Regions from separate parts of the Paenibacillus sp. FSL H7-0442 genome, predicted to be linked through region 2. Evidence: riboswitches for the same ligand, from Rfam matches in the RefSeq annotation. Region 2 holds a riboswitch; each other region holds the start of a gene.
The links. Region 2 has a riboswitch for glycine ahead of MHH57_RS19260 (sodium:alanine symporter family protein). Riboswitches for the same ligand answer to the same signal wherever they lie in the genome.
Positions count from the first base shown of each region.

Region 1: linked by a shared signal. The riboswitch ahead of gcvT (glycine cleavage system aminomethyltransferase GcvT) and the one ahead of MHH57_RS19260 (sodium:alanine symporter family protein) in region 2 are both predicted to bind glycine.
Region 3: linked by a shared signal. The riboswitch ahead of sdaAB (L-serine ammonia-lyase, iron-sulfur-dependent subunit beta) and the one ahead of MHH57_RS19260 (sodium:alanine symporter family protein) in region 2 are both predicted to bind glycine.

Region 1 is NZ_CP151963.1:4,164,819-4,169,897, forward strand. Features, by position in the region: gene MHH57_RS18430 (PTS mannitol transporter subunit IICB) at 1-349, opposite strand, end outside; gene gcvH (glycine cleavage system protein GcvH) at 776-1,174, opposite strand; glycine riboswitch at 1,477-1,669, shown strand; gene gcvT (glycine cleavage system aminomethyltransferase GcvT) at 1,846-2,946, shown strand; gene gcvPA (aminomethyl-transferring glycine dehydrogenase subunit GcvPA) at 3,071-4,426, shown strand; gene gcvPB (aminomethyl-transferring glycine dehydrogenase subunit GcvPB) at 4,423-5,079, shown strand, end outside.
Region 2 is NZ_CP151963.1:4,378,146-4,383,224, forward strand. Features, by position in the region: gene MHH57_RS19255 (iron-containing alcohol dehydrogenase) at 1-1,155, shown strand, start outside; gene MHH57_RS19260 (sodium:alanine symporter family protein) at 1,213-2,631, opposite strand; glycine riboswitch at 2,791-2,885, opposite strand; glycine riboswitch at 2,904-2,980, opposite strand; gene MHH57_RS19265 (glycoside hydrolase family 1 protein) at 3,146-4,603, opposite strand; gene MHH57_RS19270 (LacI family DNA-binding transcriptional regulator) at 4,817-5,079, shown strand, end outside.
Region 3 is NZ_CP151963.1:427,313-432,391, forward strand. Features, by position in the region: gene MHH57_RS01905 (Ig-like domain-containing protein) at 1-1,256, shown strand, start outside; gene sdaAA (L-serine ammonia-lyase, iron-sulfur-dependent, subunit alpha) at 1,417-2,316, opposite strand; gene sdaAB (L-serine ammonia-lyase, iron-sulfur-dependent subunit beta) at 2,306-2,995, opposite strand; glycine riboswitch at 3,118-3,211, opposite strand; gene MHH57_RS01920 (DUF6359 domain-containing protein) at 3,538-5,079, shown strand, end outside.

The DNA.
Region 1 (5,079 bases), 210 kb from region 2:
CAGCCAGTGGACCAGCTACCATCGCGCCCAGGAACATCGGGATATCGGCTCCTACTATGACACCCATCGTCATGATGGCACCGATCACACCTCCACGCTGTCCGTGAATCATCGTGCCCCCTGTATAACCAATCAGCAGCGGCAGCAAATAATTTTTCATCGGATCAACCAGTTGTGCAAAACCCTCATTCGGGAACCACCCGGTCGGAATAAAGAGTGCTGTAATTAATCCCCACGCAATAAAGGCTCCCATATTCGGCATCACCATACCGCTGAGAAAACGGCCAAAACGTTGGACGGCGACACGAGCGCCACCGCTTGAACTGGACTTTGTGTCCACTGTGCTCATATTCATATCCTCCTTGTGAGTAAATAGCATCACTACCTTTTCTTAAAATTCATACTAAATGACAGCGCTATCTTCATCAACGAAATGAAAACGTACTTTCGTCATGAACGTTGATGACAACATTTAAATTTAAAATAACGGACAACGTATTATACCTGCATAATTCTTCTTAATATGACCGATAACAATGGAAATTAGTCGAAAAAACAGTGCTGTAAATCTGCACCTTATATAGAGGAGCTCACCTCTAAATCTAATAAATCGACGTAATTACGTCTTCTAAAAGACAACAAAAAAATAGCCGCCATGTCAGGTCATAGCGACTATTTTATACACAAAACGAGCGGACTAACGATGCTTTTATTCAATTTAATATCCATATAAAAATTTAGAATAAAGCGCTAATATTCCATCTTATATTGCTCATTATTGTTCATCCGAAATCAACTTCTCGTACTGATCCGCAGACAGCAGCTTGCTCAGAGCTTCCTCGACATCATTGCCCATCTCTACTTCGATCATCCAACCCTTTTCATAGGGAGATTCATTCACCAGCTCAGGTGTGCTTTCCAGAGCTTCATTTACTTTCAATACGGTTCCCGCCACCGGAGCAAAAAGGTCGGATACGGTCTTCACCGATTCAATTGTACCAATCTCTGCCCCCTGTTCAATCGTTGCTCCCGCCCCAGGTAATTCCACAAAAACAATATCACCCAGTTGATGCTGTGCAAAGTCTGTAATGCCGATCCGCAACGTCCCGTCTACTGTACGCTGAACCCACTCATGTTCGTCTGTATACCAAAGTTCCCGTTTCACTTCACTCATCCTGCTTTCGCCTCACTTCCACATGAATAAAATGCTTTTAATCACCTGTATTAGACAGGTTAAGATTATGACAACATGAACACTCATGTCAATAATACTAACAAAAATACTTCATGTTATCTCATATAGCATAGAATATTAAAAAATGGTAACTTGAAACAAACGCTTACATATCCTTATTTATATATTAAATGTTTTTTGGATTGTTTTATATGACATTTTTATTGACATTTTGAATGGATTTGCGTATTAATGGGTTATAGCAAATGCTTTTGGAAATACCCCGACAACTGCAAACGCGGATGAACGCGGAGGGAGAGACTACCCAAAAGATTCGCATAGCTGTTGTCGTTTCTGAGACAGTTGTGCACGCGAACTCGGATCAAGTTGTTACCTGCAAAACCGGGTAACCTACCGTTGATCCAAAAGGTAGCGCCGAAGGAGTAAACTTGCATTGCAGGTGAATCTCTCAGGCAAAAGGACCTCTGCCGGACGCATCTCTGGAGAGCATTCGCGATTAGAGCGGATCACCCAAGGGGAAACCTGGTTCACACCGGGGTAACTTTCTGGTATCAAGGACAGAGCTGAAAGAAGAGTATGGACTGCCGTCTATACGTTTCTTTCAGCCTGTCTTTTTTGTTTAGCCGATTACACTGGATAGGAGTGAAAAAATGTCTAATTTGCGAAGAACACCATTATTTCCGTCCTACGGGACGCAGCCCGGGGTTCGTTGTATTGACTTTGGCGGGTGGGAGCTTCCCGTTCAGTTTAGCGGCATCCAAAAAGAGCATGAGGCCGTCCGGCAACGCGCGGGTTTATTCGATGTCTCGCACATGGGCGAGTTTTTGGTTGAGGGCAAAGAAGCCGAGGCTTTTTTGCAACGGGTAACCACGAATGATGTCAGCCAGTTGGAACCGGGCCAAGCACAATATTCACTCCTGTGTTACCCCGATGGAGGCGTAGTGGATGACTTGCTTGTATACTGCAAAGGACCAGAGCGCTACATGCTCGTTGTGAATGCCTCCAACATCGACAAAGATTGGGATTGGCTCATGCGCCACGTACCTGCATCGGTTCATCTGGAGAATGTGTCTGATGCGATCGCATTGCTAGCATTACAAGGACCGGAAGCAGCACATATTGCCGCAGCCGTGACAGATGCAGATATTACGAATCTCGCATCCTTCCGATTCCATGAGAACGTGCAATTGTTCGGAGCAAAAGCACTCGTCTCCCGAACCGGATATACCGGGGAAGACGGTTTTGAATTTTATATACCTGCTGAGGAAGCACCCACCGTGTGGAATGGTTTGCTTCGTTGCGGTGAATCGTATGGGCTAATTCCCGCTGGGCTTGGTGCTCGCGATACACTGCGGTTTGAGGCACGGCTGCCGCTGTACGGACAGGAGTTATCTGCCACCATTTCACCGCTTGAGGCTGGTTTAGGTTTCTTCGTCAAGCTGAATAAAGGAGATTTTATCGGCAGGGAAGCACTGCAACACCAGAAAGAACAAGGAATTCCTCGCAAGTTGATCGGGCTGGAAATGATTGACCGCGGTATCCCGCGCGCTCATTATCCAGTCTTCGCGGAAGGCCAACACATTGGTGAGGTCACAACGGGGACTCAATCGCCCACCTTGAAGCGTAATTTGGGGCTAGCCCTGGTGGACAGTCGTTTTAGCACCCTATCTACACCGTTAGAGGTCGAAATTCGAGGTAAACGCCTGCGTGCGGAAGTGGTCGCAGCCCCCTTTTATAAACGGCCACGCTGATCCTAAATCCTCTTCATTTCAAAAAAATGATCATGTCAGATACGAAATTCTGGATTTTCCAACTACGATTATGTATTAGCTAATTTACTATCTAAATTTTGCTTTTCGAAAGGAGCCAGAACTTATGAAGCAGCATCGCTATCTCCCCATGACCGAACAAGATCAAACCGAAATGCTGCGTGTGGTGGGCGTATCATCCATTGATGATTTATTCAGTGACATTCCAGAGGCCATTCGATATCAAGGGGAACTCCCTCTTTCCTCTCGGCTCAACGAAAGAGCCTTAACTCGCCACATGGCCGAGCTGGCCGGGCACAATGCCAATACAGATACACATGCCAGCTTTCTTGGTGCAGGTATTTATGATCATCATATTCCGTCCGTCATTCAGCACATCACCTCACGTTCCGAATTTTACACAGCCTACACCCCCTATCAGCCGGAAGTAAGCCAGGGCGAGCTGCAAGCCATTTTTGAATTCCAGTCGTATATTTGCGAATTGACAGGCATGGCAGTAGCGAATGCCAGCATGTACGATGGAGCGACAGCTCTGGCGGAAGCGGGCTCACTGGCCGCCGCAGCCACGCGCCGTAAACAGCTTATCGTATCAAGGTCTGTCCATCCAGAGGCACGCCAGGTATTGGCAGCCTATGCGCGCGGATTGGACTTGGACATCGTGGAGATCGGCTGTTCGGACGGCGTAACGGATGTCGATGCGCTTGCCGCGGCCGTATCGGAACAGACGGCGGCTGTCTTGATCCAAAGCCCCAACTTTTTTGGAGCCGTGGAAAATCTGAAGCCGATGGCTGACCTGATCCATGCACACAAGGGGCTAATGGTCGTCAGTGCCAACCCATTGGCACTTGGCTTGCTGGAGGCGCCCGGTAAGCAGGGCGCGGATATTGTTGTAGGAGACGCGCAGCCGCTTGGGATCTCGTCCTCCCTCGGCGGTCCGACCTGCGGTTACTTTGCCGTTTCTCAGGCACATATGCGTCGTATCCCTGGGCGTATCGTAGGCCAAACCACAGACCGTAACGGCAAACGCGGCTTCGTGCTGACCTTGCAAGCGCGGGAACAGCATATCCGCCGCGAAAAGGCCACGTCTAACATTTGCTCCAATCAAGCGTTGCTTGCATTATCTGCATCTGTGTACTTGTCCGTCATGGGGAGACAGGGCATCCAGGAAGTAGCCGAGCTGAATTTGCATAAAAGCCGCTATGCGTTAGAACAATTGCTGAGCTTGAAAGGCGTAACTGCCTCATTTCACGCACCGACCTTTAACGAGTTTGCCCTTAGGCTGCCTGAAGGTACGGATGTGAGCAAACTTCAGGACAATCTGCTAGCTGCTGGATTTATCGCAGGCTATGATTTGGGCCGGGACTATCCGGAACTTGCGGGTCACATGCTGATTGCCGTGACGGAGCAAAGAACCAAAGAAGAGATCGACCAATTTGTACACACCTTGGAGGGATTGCTATGACACACACCGGACCGGACCAGAAACAAGAGCTGTTGAAGGAACACGATCAAGCGCTCATTTTTGAATTGAGCCGTCCGGGTCGCATCGCTTATTCCCTTCCCGAGTGCGACGTTCCTCGTCGCCCGGTGGCAGAGCTTTTGCCGGATTATGCGCTGCGCAGCGAACCTGCGGCATTACCCGAGGTATACGAAGTAGATGTTATTCGCCATTATACCGCCCTGTCCCAGCGCAACTTCGGCGTCGACAACGGATTTTATCCGCTTGGCTCGTGTACGATGAAATACAATCCAAAAGTGAATGAGGATGTCGCCCGTTACGCAGGCTTCGCTAAAATTCATCCATATCAGCCGGAGAATAGCATCCAGGGGGCTATGGAGCTGCTGCATACGCTCCAAAACGATCTGGCTGCGTTGACCGGCATGGATGCCGTCACGCTCCAGCCCGCTGCTGGCGCCCATGGCGAATGGACCGGGCTGATGATGATTCGCTCGTACCACGAGGCACGTGGTGAGCGACGTACCAAGGTGCTCGTGCCGGATTCCTCGCACGGTACGAACCCCGCCAGTGCAACCGTCGCGGGCTTCGAAACAATCACCCTTCCCTCCACCCCTGAGGGGCTGGTGGATCTGGACGCGCTCCGCCAAGCGGTAGGC
Region 2 (5,079 bases):
TATAACCCCACCAAATTAATATTTGGAGACAATCAAATTGAAGAACTGCAGCAGGAGCTGCTGAATTACGGCAAAAATATTTTACTGATATACGGAGGCGGAAGTGTCAAGCGAAATGGTCTGTATGACCAGGTATTAAACGCGTTAGAGCCGCTACATCTTAACATTCATGAATTGTCCGGCGTAGAGCCGAATCCGCGCTTGTCCACCGTTAAGAAGGGCATCGACATTTGCCGAAATGAAAACATCGACTTCTTACTTGCAGTAGGCGGCGGAAGCGTTATTGATTGCACCAAAGCCATCGCAGCAGGGGCTGAATATGACGGCGATGTGTGGGATATTATCAATAAAAAGCACATGCCTACCCAGGCTCTGCCATTCGGTACCATCCTCACACTCGCCGCTACCGGTTCAGAAATGAATCCAGATTCTGTTATCACCAACTGGGAAACAAACGAAAAATACGTATGGGGCAGCGCGGTGACGCATCCGAAATTCTCGATTCTGGACCCAAAAAACACCTTCTCTGTGCCACGTGATCAGACGGTATATGGCATGGTGGATATGATGAGCCATGTATTTGAACAGTATTTTCACAATGTTAAAAATACACCGTTGCAAGATCGTATGTGCTTTTCCGTGCTGCAAACCGTAATCGAAACTGCACCTAAGCTGTTGGAGGATTTGCACAACTACGAGCATCGCGAAACGATTTTATATGCCGGAACGATTGCTCTTAACGGAACACTGCAAATGGGCTACTTCGGGGACTGGGCTTCGCATACGATTGAACATGCATTATCTGCTGTATATGATATTCCTCATGCTGGCGGTCTGGCGATCCTATTCCCCAACTGGATGAGACATACGGTGGATCAGGATGCTGCACGCATGAAACGGCTGATGCTCAGCATGTTTGACTTAGACACCGTAGATAAAACAGATAGAGAAATCGCTTTGGAGGGTATTGACCGTCTTAGTGCATTCTGGACAAGTCTCGGTGCCCCTTCCACCCTGGCCGGTTACAATATTAATGATGAGCAATTGGAAAAAATCGCAACCATTGCAGCCCGTGAAATGGAATATGGAGGCTTCGGTAATTATAAAAAGCTGAAACAGGAAGATATTTTAGCTATTTTGCGTGCATCGTTATAACATTCAAAAAGGAGTGTCCTCAAGCCTGTGATGGCTGAAGGCACTCCCTTTTGGAATTTATGAATTAACTGTTTGTCCCTTTTCTTCTACTTGAATAGCTGCCCCTACACTGGCACCTGCAAGAATGCCCTTTTTCTTACTAGAATTCAGAGAATCCATATAGGTTCGGGTTTCTGCAACGACAATGCCTGATAAGCCGAGCAGTGCAATCAGGTTCGGGAAAGCCATCATTGCGTTAAAGATATCTGCCAGCAGCCAAATCGCATCCAGTTTAATGAACGCGCCCCCGCCAACGAGTAGAATGAACAGATAACGGTATGGCTTAATCCACTTGACGCCAAGCAAGTATTCAACACAGCGTTCCCCGTAATAGTTCCAGCCGAGCATGGTGGTGAACGCGAACATAATCAGAATAATTGTGAGCAGTTCTGCCCCCAGCGGGAATGCGCTGGAAAATGCTTGCTGAGTCATCAGGCCCGCATCGGTAGGCCCGCTCCACACACCGCTAACCAGTAGCGTCAACCCGGTCATCACACAAATAACCATCGTATCAATAAACACGCCTGTCATGGAAATCAGCCCTTGTTCCGCAGGCCATTTGGTTTTGGCAGCTGCGGCTGCAATCGGTGCGCTTCCCAATCCGGCCTCATTGGCAAAAATACCTCTGGCTACCCCACTTCGCATCGCCAGCATAATCGTAGCTCCGGCAAATCCGCCCGTTGCCGATGTAGTTGAAAATGCCGAATGGAGCACCAGCGCAATTGCGGCAGGAAGCTGGTCAGCAAACCGAATCAGTACGATGAGACAGATCAGTACGTACAAGCCTGTTTTAAAAGGAACGACCTTCGTCGATACCTTGGCAATACTTTTGAGTCCTCCAATAGTAACCAGTCCTGTGAGGATAGCAATAATCAGTGCCGTTACAATGGGCGGAACACCAAAACTGTTTTCCGTCGAAGATACAATCGCTTTGACCTGTGGAAACGTTCCAATCCCGAACAACGCTACCAGCATGCCCGAAAAAGCAAACAGCATCGCCAGCGGTTTAAAACGGCGTCCCAGACCTTTCTCAATATAATACATCGGGCCGCCGGAAAATTGTCCATTCCGATCCTTCACCCGGTATTTTACCGCAAGTACACCTTCCGCATATTTCGTCGCCATCCCAAAAAAGGCTGCAACGACCATCCAGAACAAGGCACCCGGCCCGCCCAGCTTAATGGCTGTCGCTACGCCGACAATACTTCCTGTGCCAACTGTAGCCGCTAGCGCCGTACTCAAAGCCGCAAAACTACTTACATCCCCGCTGCCTTCATTCGGGGCCTTACCGATCAGCTTGATCGCCAGGGGCAGGCGGAATACCTGCAACATTTTCAGACGTATGGTCAGCCACAACCCCGTTCCCATGACAAGAATGATGAGAGGCGCCCCCCATATCCAACTGCTAATCGCTTCTAACACATGTACCAAATTCATTTCAACCCGCTCCTCCAGCATATTAGAAAACAAAAAAGAGTCAAATCAGCTGATTCGACTCCTGGAGAGGTTAAAGGCACGAAAAAATACAACCATCTTGTGCAGGTTTCTGCCTCTAATAGCTCATAAAAAAGCCTAGGGCATTCCCTGTCACAGGTTATTCGCGTCTCTGTCCTTTTGCCTGAGAGTTTAAGCAGATGTTCTCTGCGGTGCACCTTCGGCGCCCAATTAAGGGTCTCTCCAGAGTTCTGTCCGTTTACGGTCCCCGCTTGTGGCTGTAAACAGCCTAAGCACCTGAGAGTTTTGCCCCTTCGGTCGGAACTTTCGTTCCATCTCCCGCAAACATCAACCAGACATATGAAATTTTTATTCATTATACAGAAAACTTTCAGCTTATTACAAGTGAAAAGTTTGTGAAGCCCTCTGAAATATTATTATGTCTATCAAAAAAGCGGGTACAGCAGATTGCATCCTTAGGATGTCCTCTGCTATACCCGCCCGAGACGATATGAAATTACAATTCTTCACCATTGGTTGCTATCACATTTTTATACCAGTTAAAAGAGTCTTTTTTGGAGCGTTTGAGCGTTCCGTTACCGTCATCATCCAGATCAACGTAAATAAATCCGTAGCGCTTGGACATTTCGGAAGTAGACATGCTCACGAGGTCGATAGGGCCCCAGCTGGTGTAACCAATCAGATCAACACCGTCAGCAATCGCTTCCTTCATTTGGACAATATGCTGACGCAAGTAATCAATGCGATACGTGTCATGCACAGAGCCGTCCTCTTCCACCTTATCATATGCACCCAAGCCATTTTCCACGATGAACAGCGGCTTTTGATAGCGATCATAAAACGTATTCAGTGTAACACGCAGGCCGATCGGATCGATCTGCCATCCCCAGTCGGAGGACTGCAGATACGGATTTTTCACGCCGCCAATCAGGTTTCCTGCTGCTTTCTCGCCTTCTGGACCTGCCGATACGGTCAAGGTCATGTAGTAGCTAAATGAGATAAAATCAACCGTATTATTTTTCAAAATTTCGGCATCGCCGGGTTCTGTCTGGATCACAATATTATTTTCTACAAAATAACGATTCATATAGTTGGAATATTCCCCACGGGCATGCACATCCGTAAAGAATAGGTTCATCTGATTTTCATGCTGGGCTTTCAGTATATCCGCTGGGTTACACGTATGTGGATAGCTTTCTATACGTGCCAACATACAGCCGATCTGAGCACCCGGGATGATCTCATGTCCCCGTTTGGTTGCCAGTGCACTAGCTACAAATTGATGATGCAATGCTTGATATATCGCTTGTTGTTTGTTTTCTACACGGTCAATAACCACACCGCCACCGGTGAACGGACTCATGGTCATTACATTGATTTCATTAAAGGTCAGCCAGTATTTTACTTTATCCTTATAGCGTGTAAACACCGTTTCGGCATAATTGACGTAATGCTGTATGACTTCACGACCCAGCCAGCCATTATACTTCTGAGTCAGACCTAGCGGTGTTTCATAATGTGACAATGTTACCAAGGGCTCAATATTATATTTGCGCAGCTCATCAAATACATTGTCGTAGAATTGCAATCCTGCTTCATTCGGTTCGTGATCATAGCCATTCGGGAAAATCCGCGACCAGTGGATGGACATACGAAATACTTTAAAGCCCATTTCAGCGAACAATGCAATATCTTCTTTGTAGTGGTGGTAAAAGTCCACACCTTCACGTTTTGGGAAACGGGCATTGACTTTGCCTGCCAAAATGTCTTCGAGTCGCTCGGACGAAATCTCTATAGCGTGATCGTTCTTACGTTCCGCTTTGGGTACATAAGCAATCATGTCTGCGCTGGACAAGCCTTTTCCATCTACGTCAAAAGCACCTTCCAATTGGTTGGCTGCAGTTGCCCCGCCCCACAAGAAGTTTTTCGGAAATCCTTTTAGCATCTTCGTCATGGTATAAAGACCTCTTTCCGTATATAAGATTTTTACTTTGGCCTAAGTAATCCCATCAAATGCTGCAAATGTGAATCCATACCTAACGGTAACCGTTCTCCTTTGAAATGCATTGACAGATGCTTTAAAATAGATGTAATGCCCTCATAAGCATCCTAATTGTTGTAACGCGTTTCATGTCAAGTATTTTTTTCTTATGTGAGGAGAAGCACCATGTCGAATCTTGATCAAATTGCAAAACTGGCGGGCTTTTCCAAGGCTACGGTATCCAGAGTATTAAATCAGTCCCCCCATGTCAGTCATGAAACAAGAGCTAAGATTTTGAAAATCATGCAGGAATTAGATTATGTTCCTAATCGGAATGCCATTTCCCTATCCAAGGGTCAGACGCTTCAGATTGGTATCATCACTTCAACGATTAATGAAATTGTTCTTGCTTTTCTGGACAGCTTTGTAGAAATCGCCGGACAATATGA
Region 3 (5,079 bases), 1.8 Mb from region 2:
ATGTCGAAACCTCTAGATTTCTGGATTTGAGCGAGGACAAGCTGAGCTTGAATGCCAAGGAATCCAAAAAGCTCAAGCTGACCGCAACGTACGTAACAGGTACGGAAGAAGATATCACAAGTAAGGCAGAGTGGAAGTCCAGCAATGAAGATATCGCTTTTGTCAGCGCGGGGGAAGTCACAGGTTATAAAACAGGTGAGGCTACCATCACCGCTTCTTATGGCGGCAAAACAGCTACAGCTACGGTATCCGTAAATGTACCCGGGGATCTGTCTCTGTCCTCCAAAACGGCAACAATTGATATTAATGAGGACTATACTGCAACTTTGACGGCTACTTATGCGGATGGGCGTAAGGAAGATGTAACACAGGATGCAGAATGGGCTTCAAGCGCGGAAGATATTGCCTCTGTGTCCAAAGGGACGATTACGGGTAAATCTGCTGGTAAAGCGGTTATTACAGCGACCTATAATGGCAAAAAACTAACAATTAACGTACAAGTGGGCCTTGTAGACCGTCTGGAAACAGACTCGCGTGTAATTGCGCTTGGTGCTCAGGAAACGAAGCAGCTGAAAGTAACAGGAGTTAAGAGTGGTGGTACAAAAACAGATGTAACCAAGGATGCCACCTGGACAACTAGCAATGTAAAAGTGGTTGAAGTTAGCGAAGGTTTGATCAAAGCGAATGGTAGTGGTAAGGCAACTGTGACTGCTTCATATGGCAAGCAAAACATTACGTTTACGGTAGAAGTGGACGTAGCGCAAAAGATTGAAGCGGATGCAATCGCGCTATCGCTCAAATCTGGAGATCAAAAAACCATCGCGATTGTGGTTAAATCGAGCGATGGTAAAGAAAAGGATGTTACAACCCAAGCTGAATGGAAAACGTCCAATTATAAGGTAGCCACTGTTAAAAAGGGTCAGGTTACCGCGGTCAGCTACGGTAAAGCTAACATTCAGGCGAAGTTCGGCGGGAAGATCATCAGCGTACCTGTAGATGTTGATACGCTTAAATATTTGCAAACAGACGAAGTCGCCTTGAATTTGAAGGCAGGACAGCTGGCTAAGGTTACGGCTACAGCCACGTATAAGGATGAGTCGGAGAAGGATGTTTCCAAACCGGCTGTCTGGTCCTCGTCCAGAATTATTGTGGCGACCGTCAAAGACGGTAACATTAAGGCACAGGGCAAGGGCAAAGCAGTAATTACTGTGAAATATGCAGGTAAAATGACGAAGATACAGGTAACCGTTCAGTAATCTGTAACCCGACTAAAAAGAAAAAGAGCAAGCATACGTCCAGCGACGATATGCTTGCTCTTTTCTTTATAAGGGCGAATTCTCTTTCCCTAGGACAATGTAGGGGAGAGGTAGTCGCCTTGTTTTATAGAGGAAAAGTAATTGGTTTAAAGCTTAGAAATTACGACTTATTCTTCTTGATTGATGCGTTGCGTGTAAGTGATTCGGTCAAACGCTTGCCAGTCGGCGTCTGAGCCAAGCCGCCTTTGGCGGTCTCGCGGTGCTTCGACGGCATCGCGCTGCCGACTTCAAGCATCACGTCAATGACTTCGTCAGACGGAATAGCGCTGCGCACACCCGCCAAAGCCATGTCCGCTGCGGCAAGCGCAGTCACGGCTCCCAGCCCGTTGCGCACGATGCACGGAATCTCCACGAGTCCGGCGACGGGGTCGCAAATCAGGCCGAGCGTGTTCTTAAGAGCGAGGCCCACGGCGTGAACAGCTTGTTCAGGCGTACCACCGCGCAGCTCGACCATAGCGCCAGCGGCCATCCCGATAGCTGAGCCAATCTCAGCCTGACAGCCTCCCTCCGCGCCAGAAATGAAGGAGTTGTTGGCGATCACGTAGCCAATGGCTCCAGCGGCGAATAGGCCGTTCACCATATGCTCATCATCCCAGCCGAACCGTTCCTGCGCACTGATGAACACACCAGGGATAACCCCACATGAGCCTGCGGTAGGAGTGGCGACAATGCGACCCATAGATGCATTAACCTCCGACACGGAGAGGGCATAAGCCATGGCGAGCGCGGAGGCATCACCGGAGCAGGTCTCCCCTGACCGCAGATACTCGGCCAGGCGCTTGCCGTCGCCGCCCGTCAATCCACTGCGGGATACGGTGGCTTGTGTCTGACCGCGATGAACGGCTTCCTTCATGATTTCATAATAATCAGACATTTGGCGAAAGATTTCTTCCTCCGTTGTATTCGTTTCTTGTACCTGCTCTTGAATCATCAAGCGGCCAATCGTGGTGGATTCTTCAGCGCATAAAGCGCTGATCTCATGCAGATGGCTAAACCGCATCGGATTCAGCTCCTTTTTTCAAATTAATCATCTTAATTTCATACATATGAGGTAAAGAACGCAGTTCCGCAATCAGTTCAGCTGGAGCAGAACTGTCCGTTTCAATGGCGGTGAGTGCTTCACCATCCCGGCCTTTGCGATCTACGTGCATATAGGCAATGTTAATGTGGGCCGCGCCCAGCGCTGAAGTTATTGCGCCCAATGTACCGGGCTTATCCGAGTGGAGAAGCACCAGCGTAGGCAGCTCCCCGGTCAGATTGACCCGGAATTCGTTGAGTTGCTGGACATGGATGCTGCCGCCGCCGATGGAGGAGCCCAGCAGTGTGCGCTGATCCTCGCCCTTCCACAACTCGAAACGGACGGTGTTCGGATGAGGAGCGGGGAGTCCACTGACGGCGAATTCCACGGTCATCCCGGCTTGCTCGGCCCATTGCTCGGCATCTGGAATCCGGTGATCGTCCGTATCGTAATTAAGCAGTCCTGCGATGAGCGCCAGATCCGTACCGTGTCCTTTATACGTATCGGCAAAGGAGCCGTACAGTGTCATACGGGCACGGTCAGGCTGCGCCCCGAGCCAGTGCCGGGCAACGCGTGCGAGTCGCACCGCGCCTGCGGTGTGTGAACTGGAAGGTCCGGTCATGGCCGGGCCGATAATAGAAAATACATCTTTGAAACGCATGGTGTGGCCCCCTGTATGTTCTAATACCATACTATATGGTATTTCCGCGTCTTTGCGCGGTTATGACGGTTCCTAATGCTGACGCACAATGTGAGCACAAAAAAGGACAGGATAAGGAAGTTTCCCTTATCTCTGTCCTCGTTACCTGAGAGTTTCGTGCGGTGTTCTTACCGCCTTACCCCTTGGGTGGCTTGCGCTCTCTCCAGAGTTGCGTCAGATGACGATACATGGACCTGAGAGATTATCCGCCAGCCGGGTGCTGGCGTCTTGCTCCTTCGGTGCCGCCAGAGTGTAAGCCCCCTGGACAGACTCTCCCGTCATCTTCATTCGCGTATACCGTTCTACATGTCTTTCTTAGCGTAATGTATGACGTGCTCGGTGTCAATCACAGGGTTTAATTTTTACATAAACAGGTGCATTTCCAATAAAAAAGATTAAAGTTTACATAATTATGGATGAAATCAGGAAGGAATTAGAAGATTGGCGGCTAATCTGATAGAGGACAAGTACATTTATGGAAATCATAGGAGGGATATTGACGTATGGTAAAAGGCTTGCGGTTCACAGGTTCACGCTTAAAAGGGATGCTGCATCTAGCAGCGATCGTTTCACTGCTGATCGGGATCTTCGTTCCGTTCGGTCAGGTCAAGGCAGAGGGAGCATTGACAGTAGCCGAAGCACTTCAGGGCCAAAGCAGTGGAGGTACGGTGACGGTAGAAGGTTATATCGTCGGACATGCTACCGGATCGAAAACGGCTAACTTTTCTTCTCCGTTTGCGAATGATTTTAACGTACTGATTGCCGACCAGGCCAATGAACGTAGCACGTCTAATCTATTGGATGTACAGCTGACATCCGCGTACAGAGGGCAATTTGGGCTAACAGGCCATCCTGAGCTGATTGGCAGCAAAATCCGTGTGACGGGTACACTCGGCGCCTACAATAATTTTGGTGGAGTGAAAAGCCCAAGCGCTGTTGAACTGGTGAACGGAAGCGAGCCGGGGGAACCAGGTGAACCTGGTGAACCTGAACCTGGCAACCCGGGTCAACCCGGTACTACATTGCCGGATGGAAAAGGCAAAAAGGTGCTGTTCGATAATACGCACGCACAGACCGCTGGTGCAGCAGATTGGGTCATTGAAGGCGCCTTCTCCGACTTTGCCAATGGACTGCGTAATGTAGGCTTTACGGTAGACCCATTAAATCGTCCCATTCCTTTTACTTATGGAGAGCAGGCCATAACCTATGACAAGCTGCGCCAATATGATGTGTTCATTATTGGTGAAGCGAATGTTGCCTTTAAGGCATCCGAGCAGGCTGCCCTGCTGCAATACGTGAATAACGGAGGGAGCGTCTTCTTCATCTCCGATCATTATAATGCAGATCGTAACAAAAACCGTTGGGATTCCTCCGAGGTTATGAATGGCTACCGTCGTGGAGCCTATACTAATCCGGCCAAAGGCATGACTGCAGAAGAGGCTGCATCACCGGCAATGCAAGGATTAACAAGCTCCGATTGGCTGGCGGCCAACTTTGGCGTTCGTTTCCGTTACAATGCGCTCGGTGATGTGAATGCTACCGACATTGTAGCCGCAGATCAATCTTTCGGTATTACCAAGGGTGTGCGCTCGATTGCCATGCATGCAGGATCTACGCTGGCTATTATTGATCCTACCAAGGCTAAAGGCATTGCTTACATCCCTTCAGGCACGAAAAAATGGGGTAATGCGGTAGATCAGGGGGTTTATAACGGCGGGGGCCGTGCGGAAGGACCTTATGCCGCTATCTCCAAGGTAGGCCAAGGCAAGGCAGCATTCATCGGTGATTCTTCCCCTGTAGAAGATGCTACACCGAAATATGTGCGTGAGGAAAACGGACAGTCGAAGAAGACATATGATGGCTTCAAAGAAGTGGATGATTCAACCTTCCTGGTGCAAACGGTTCAATGGCTTGCATGGAAGCAGGACTACACGAAATTGTCCGATGTGGCAGGTTTGACTCTGGATCAACCAACGAAGCTTCTGCCATTCGAAGAGCCTGCGGCGTCCACGGAACCACAGCCTGAGCCTTGGTCTGCTCCGGCA